2 regions of the Pseudomonas sp. DTU12.1 genome follow, and region 1 is predicted to be linked to the other one. Evidence: riboswitches for the same ligand, from Rfam matches in the RefSeq annotation. Region 1 holds a riboswitch; the other holds the start of a gene.
What was found. A riboswitch is a leader RNA that binds a small molecule or an ion and turns the genes downstream of it on or off. The one in region 1 is predicted to bind cobalamin.

Region 1 (3,470 bases):
TCGCCGGGGCCAGCGCCGATGAAGAAGACGGTCATGGAAAAATCCTGTGCAAAAGCGGGCGCGCATGAGTACGGCTCATGATCGAGAAGGGCAATTATCGGACTTTAGCCGGCGCAGGCCAATGCAAACGTGGCCCTGGGGGCTTTTTTGCGGGTGATCAGCAGTCGGGCAGGGGCCTTGGCAAGCTGTTCTGCCAATGCCAAAGCGGCACTTTCGGCGATGCCGTAGCACCCCGTATGGGCGAAAACCACATCCGACTTATGGCTCAATCGTCCTTCGTAGACCTGCAGTTGTTGTGCATCAAAGCACTGCAATGGCAGGTTCAACGCGTTGGCCAGGGCGACTATGCCTGGCTCATCGCACTTGTGAGCAATACTTGCCAATGCGCTGATTTGGCCGGGGTCGATACCGGCCTCGGCCAGCGCACTGTTGAACAGTTCCAGCAAGGCTTCAACCTCACAGCCACGCTGGCAACCCAGGCCAACCGTCAAAATCATGCGGCGTATTGATCGTCACGATTGCGGCGAAACAACCAGGCGCTGATCAGCCCCAGCGCCAGCCAGAACGCGACGTTGGTCAGCTGCGAGGCGATCTTGAATTGTGCTTCCAATGCCTCGGGAGCCAGCATCGAGTGAACTTCCGGCTGTGGCGCGCCAACCACATGGGGCACCGCCAGGATCGCTACGCCGAGGATCTTCAACAGCCAATTGCGGCCAAACACGATCAGCGCAATGCCGGCAGCCGTGGAGGCTGCGGTACCAATCCACCAGATCTGCCGTTGCGCCAGGTCTGCCGCTGCGGTGCCGGGCAGTTCCGGTGGCAGGCCCAGGGTCGGCGCCAATACAAAGGTGGCATAGCCGGCCAGGCCCCAGAGCAAGCCCTGGGCAGTACGGGTCGGAGCGCGCAGGGTATAGAGGCCCGCGAGCATCAGCGCAAAACCGACAGCGACCACCAGGTTGCCGCCGGTGGTGGACAGCACGCGTTGCCAGCCGTCTTCCGGTTCCCAGGCCTCGGCGTCGTGACTGTGGGCTGCGGCACCTGAGGCGTGTTCATGTACCTCGGTTGCGGCCGGGGCGTTTTCGAAGGTTTCCGCCTGCAGAATCAGCGGGGCTACCCAGAAACTTTGCAGCAGCGTCAGCAGCAGGGCGGCCAGCAGGCCGCTGAAACCTGCGGTTTGCGCAATTCGCTTGATCATGGCGGCAGGTCTCAATGGCACGGGAAGGCAGCGCTGTGGCGCGTATCGTGGGCGGCGTTGTGTACGGCCTCGATATGGGAGAACCCGGCGAAATACACCAGGCACGCCCCCAGGATCGACGCGCCAATGGCGGCGGTCAGGCGCTGGCTCAAGGTGGCGGAGCTGCTGGCGGTGTGTGAGGTGCTGCTGATGATCGACATGGCACGTCCCTTTCGAGTGGCAGGGTGATACGAGCGCATGAAAACCCCGCGAGCCGGGCACGCAGGGTTCTGAACAGCGCCCGCCCACCGCGGGTTTGTTATCTGATTGGTTCGGGCCGGTCTCCGGGCTTGCGAGGGGCTCTGGGCCTAAAAGCATCACCTTCCCATGCCGTACAGGCACAGTGGATCTGACACTTCGCTCGCCTACCGTTGCGGGGGCAGCACCGGACTGTCATGCACGCATGGGTCACCGGTTTCCCGTTTCACCCTGTGAAGGGCACCTGAAACAAGATGTGTAGGAGAGCATGGTCAGGGGGATCCCGTCAATTGAGTGAGTGCGCACGCCGAACAACTCACGGATTGAAATTTTGAGCAGGCGTGGCAGAGAACAAAGGGGCGCGTGCTTTGCCCGCTTATGCTACCGCCCGCACCAGGCCGCAGGGCTCAAGCCAAAAAACGCGGCAAACGAACTGCCCCCCGTCTTAAGACAAACGTCCTTTTTGCGCTGGCCCGGTAGGGCGACGCGGTAACCTCGAACTAGTAAGGCGCACTTGGTCGACGGTTCCCCCTTCAATCTTTTCGTCTTGTTTCCCCGCTTCACCTTTATTGTTAGGACCTGTATCCAACTTGTGAAGCAGGTCAGGTCTTTTAAGGAGTGCTCGGGCAACCGCTGTTGCTTTTGAGGAAAATTTACGGGTGCTTGGTAGTTCGCCTGCCGCCTCTTTCAATTCGCTAAAACTTAGATGGTCGGTGTCAGGTGCGGCGGCTAACTCCTCATAGTAAATGCTCATTTGAAATAGCAAGTATTCATCGCTGAGACTTTCGAAGTCTTCAGCCACAAGAGCGATATCGTTCCAGTTTAGGGCGGTGTTGGTCCATCCATATATATCTTTGTCGAGTGCTTCAAGTAACTTTGGACGGCTGAGTATTTCCTTTGCAAGTTTCATTTGCTCTTGTGTCGCGTCTCGGCCGTCGTGTAGTTTTCCGGCTGCCATATTTTTTAGGTCGACCAAGGTAAAACTAGCGTATGGGAAGGTTGTGGAGATTTCTAGCTCGTCCAACGTAGACAGTAATTTCTTGGCCAGCACCTTGTCGCTGTAGCTCTCCAAAGAAGTTGTTTCGCGATACTTGTTTATCATGTAGTCCAGGTTGTCATGATCGAACCTTTGGTCTTTCAACCCTGGCTCCCTCCAAGTAGAGCCAACCCCTATATCCAGTTCGTCAAGCAGGCTAGGACGGTTGAGAAGTTCCTTGGCCACTGCTGACGCGTGCGTAGTAAAGGTTCTACTGGTCGGCTGCTGGCCGGCGGCTTCCTTCAATTCATTAAAGTTAACGTACCTGTCACCATCTCCCGCTGCGTACTGTCTAAAATGCTTCTTCACCTCCTTGAGTAGGCGCCTGTCGCTGTAGGACGATGGATAGTCTGCTTGAGATGATGCCCCCGGCGTCGCTCGCGTTGTTCGGCTGGCGCCACTGGTGTCGTCTGCCCATTGGTTCTGAGCAGTGTCAGTTTTGGAGGGCGGGGGTTGATTGCTGTCTTTGCCCTGCGTGATTGGCAGCGAGTGAAGGCTGTTGGGCTGAAACATTGAAATAGTCATGACAGAACCTCGAGTTTGTTGCTGTATTGGGCGCTCACCGCAGATGGACTCCTGTGAGCAATGCCAACAGGGCTGCAAATGCATGAATCGGTGACTGTGTGGCGCCCCATTCAAACTTGTTCCCCGCCGAGGCCTGCAGAGTGATACAGGTTTTTTCCCAGAGTGCCGTGGGGTAAAAATTGATCTGGGTTTGCCGACATTGACCCGTCCTCTCGCACGCGTAGCCTTGCACCCTCGAGGTTCTTAGGCCCCGGTCGAAGCTAAGAAGGGAACGCGGTCGATGCCGTGGCTGCCCCCGCAACTACGGCTTACCGGTTTCCCGTTTCACCCAATCAAGGGCACCCGAAACAAGGCGCTGGAGAGCATGTGTGAGGGATGTGCCTCAAACACCTTGAACGCTGGCTGAGGTTTTGATCGCAGTACCGTCAGACGTACCGATGGTTGGTGAGTATAGGTGCTTGTTTCAACAGGTTTATC
Region 2 (3,470 bases), 840 kb from region 1:
AGCCCGCTCCCACAGGTTTGACTGCATTCCTCCCTACGGCTTGCGCAGCAGGTAGGTATCCATGATCCAGCCATTGGCCTGGCGCGCCGCCTTGCGCACGCGCTCGATTTCGTCGGCCACTTCGGCCACCTTGCCGCTGATCAGGATTTCATCCGGGGTGCCCAGGTACGCGCCCCAGTAGATGTCCATTTGCTGATCCGCGACGCTCCGGTAGGAGTCCTCGGCGTCCAGCATCACCACCAGCGTATCGGCATCACCGACCTGCCCCGCCGCAAGCCGACGCCCGGTGGTGATCTCGATGGAACGGCCGATGCGGTTCAGCGGCACTTTATGCTGGGCCGCCAGGGCCTGGACGCTGGTGATCCCGGGGATGACCTCGAACTCAAACGTACAGCTGCCACTGGCCAGAATCGCCTGCAGGATGCGGATGGTGCTGTCGTACAACGCCGGGTCGCCCCAGGCCAGGAAGGCCCCCACTTCGCCGTCGGCCATTTGTTCGTTGATCATCCGCTCGAAGGTCTGTTGCTTGTCGCGGTTCAGATCCTGCACAGCCGTGGTGTAGTCGATCTCGCCACGCACACGCTCGGGGCAGTCGGCTTCGACAAAGCGGTAGGCATGCCCGGCGTCGATGTAGGTCTGGCAGATCTCCCGGCGCAGGTCGATCAGTTTGTCCTTGCTCTGGCCCTTGTCCATCAGGAAAAACACGTCGGTACGGTTAAGCGCCTTCACCGCCTGCATCGTGATGTAGTCGGGGTTGCCGGCGCCAATGCCGATGATCAGGATCTTTTTCATGAAGGTGTTCTCAGTGCGGGGCCGGGATTTTGCCATGTTCGCGCCACTCAGGTCTCGTGCGTTTCCAGGCGCAGACGCCAGACGTTGTTGAAACGCAGCTCGGTAGAAGACAGCGGCTCCACATCAATCAGGTAAAACATAGCGATGGGTGCCTGCATGACATGAAGCAAAGCGGCACGAACCACCGCCGGATGCGTAACCGCCATCACATGGCCGGGCTGCTCTGCGACGCGTTGCAGCCACTGGCTGACGCGCTCGCACAACTGCGTCACGGACTCACCACGGTGAGGCGCGCTGGTGCTGTCGGTCAGCCAGGTCGTCAGTTCGTCGCGGTCGATGTCATTGATATCCCGACCGCGCCAATGGCCCACGTCCATATCGCGCAACCCGTCATCAATCGTGGCGTGCTGACCGAACAGCGTCGCCGTTTGCCGGGCCCTGGTCTCAGGCCCGCATAACAGGCGTGGCGCTTTTTTGAAACGTGCGGCCAGCCTCAAGGGCGACGGCGGCGTTTCCAGGGCTTCATCAAGGGCGAAATGCCCAAGCTTTTGCGCGCGGGTCGCACCATGGCAAATCAGCGTCAATCGGGTGCTCTGCATGGACGTGCGGCTCTGGTGATCAAGCGAAGCAAACATATTACAACGATCCAGACCCACCGGTTCGACCACTGGATAAGTTGACCAACGGTCGCGGGAATGTTCAGATGCCGGCCTGTTTCAGGTGCCTCATGCCGCCGTGCATGGGGTGAAACGGGAAACCGGTACGCTCGATCGAGCAAGTCCGGTGCTGCCCCCGCAACGGTATACGCGTGACCCCTTCGACACACCACTGTGGCCAGAACGCCATGGGAAGGTGAAGGGTTCGATACGCGTGAGCCCGGAGACCGGCCTGGAATTTCTGTTTGGCAAAATCCTGCGGTGGGCGGGCATGGGCCGGTATTGGCGTGTGCTCGATACCTTCTCCTGCGTGCTTCTGCGAAGATACTTTTCGAGAAGACTATGATTTTTCAACGCGGCGTCACTTCTGGCCCAACCTTGCTGTTGGGTTGTCTGTTCAGTCCCCTGCTACTCGCTGACAATAGTGCCCTGGAACTCAAGGCACAGACCGTTTCCGCGCCATCGGTGGAATCCACCACCGTGGCCGACATGGCCCAGTACGGCAGCAAGGTCGAAATTGTCACCCGCCAACAGATCGAACGCGCCGGCCCCAGCGCAGATATCACGCGGGCGATGCAGATGTTCATCCCCGGTTTCTACGTGGCCCCGAAAAACGGCCCGTTCGACTACGGCACCTATTCCCTGTTGGGCGGGCGCAATGACGACACCCTGATCCTGCTCGACGGCGTACGCCTGAACAACCGCCTGTACGGTGGCCTGTACCTGGATACCTTGCCGGCCAACGCCGTGGAACGCATCGAAGTGCTCAAGGGCGGCCAGAGCCTGTTGTTCGGCACCCAGGCCGTGGCGGGGGTCATCAACATCGTCACCCGCAGCCCGCAGACGCGCGACGTATCCGGCGAAACCAACCTGGGCGTCGATACCTTTGGCGGCACCACCGGCGATGCCCGGGCCGAGCGGATTTTCAGCAATGGCCTGGGCGACCTGGGTTTGCTGGCCTATGTCAGCCATAACGTGTCCGAGGGCTACCAGCCCTTTCGTAACCGCGACATGAGCAACGTCACCGACAAGAAACGCTCCTACGAAGTCACCACACTCGGCGCCAAGGCCATCCAGTCTTTTGGCGATGACTCGCGCCTGGAGCTGTTTTACCAGTACACCGATGCCAACCTGGACTTCGCCGGCGCCACCAACAACCGCAAGACCACCAACGACCGCGTGCAGCAGATTGCCACGGCGACCTTCGAACAGAGCATCAACGAGCGGCTGAGCTACTTCGTCAAGGGCCATATCAACGACTGGGATACCCGCTACTCACGGGTCAACAACACCGCCAACGGCGGCACCGTGATGCGCAATCACAACGACTACTGGGGTTTTACCGACTGGGGCGTGCAGGCCGAGGGCAAGGCCGAGCTTGCAGGCGGCCATATGCTGGTATTCGGTACCGATAACCAGTGGTTCAAGGGCCAGGACGATGTGCTGGTCATCGACAATAACAAGGCCGAAGCCCACGCCGTTTACACCCAGTTGCGCCCGCAGATCGACGCCCTGCCCGACTGGCATCCGAGCCTCGGCGTGCGCCACGAAACCATGAGCGGCGGCGACAGCGCCACGGTCGGCATGCTCACCTCGCTCTACGACCTCAACGCCAACTGGGCCCTGCGCGGCCAGTACGGTACGGCCTACAAGCTGCCGAATGCCGAGCAACTGTTCGTCAACGAACCCGGCGACGAGATCGGCAACCGCAACCTCAAGCCGGAGAAAAGCCGCAACGCCGAGCTGGGCCTGGACTACAAGGGCCTGCTGGCCGACCGCGAGTTCAGCACCAGCGTGACCCTGTTCAAGCGCAAGATCACCGACCTGATCACCCTCGACGACATCCAGTGGGTCAACGGCCAGGGCCAGATCCAGGTGCGCGGCTTCGAAGCCGATGCCAAGTTGGCGCTCAACGATCAGTGGAGCCTGCAGGCGGACATGACCCGCAACCTGACCGAGTCGCGCACCGGGGTCACCATCAACGATGTGCCGAGCTTCTTCGCCCGCTCGCGGGTGGGGTTC

Region 2: linked by a shared signal. The riboswitch ahead of GDV60_RS10725 (TonB-dependent siderophore receptor) and the one ahead of GDV60_RS14210 (CbtB-domain containing protein) in region 1 are both predicted to bind cobalamin.

Annotation. Positions count from the first base shown of each region.
Region 1 covers NZ_CP045254.1:3,287,117-3,290,586, reverse strand. Annotated here, with positions in the region: gene cobM (precorrin-4 C(11)-methyltransferase) at 1-35, opposite strand, end outside; gene GDV60_RS14220 (cobalamin biosynthesis protein) at 105-497, opposite strand; gene GDV60_RS14215 (CbtA family protein) at 494-1,195, opposite strand; gene GDV60_RS14210 (CbtB-domain containing protein) at 1,207-1,395, opposite strand; cobalamin riboswitch at 1,492-1,695, opposite strand; gene GDV60_RS26575 (hypothetical protein) at 1,878-2,993, opposite strand.
Region 2 covers NZ_CP045254.1:2,449,268-2,452,737, reverse strand. Annotated here, with positions in the region: gene cobF (precorrin-6A synthase (deacetylating)) at 34-792, opposite strand; gene GDV60_RS10730 (histidine phosphatase family protein) at 840-1,391, opposite strand; cobalamin riboswitch at 1,494-1,699, shown strand; gene GDV60_RS10725 (TonB-dependent siderophore receptor) at 1,791-3,470, shown strand, end outside.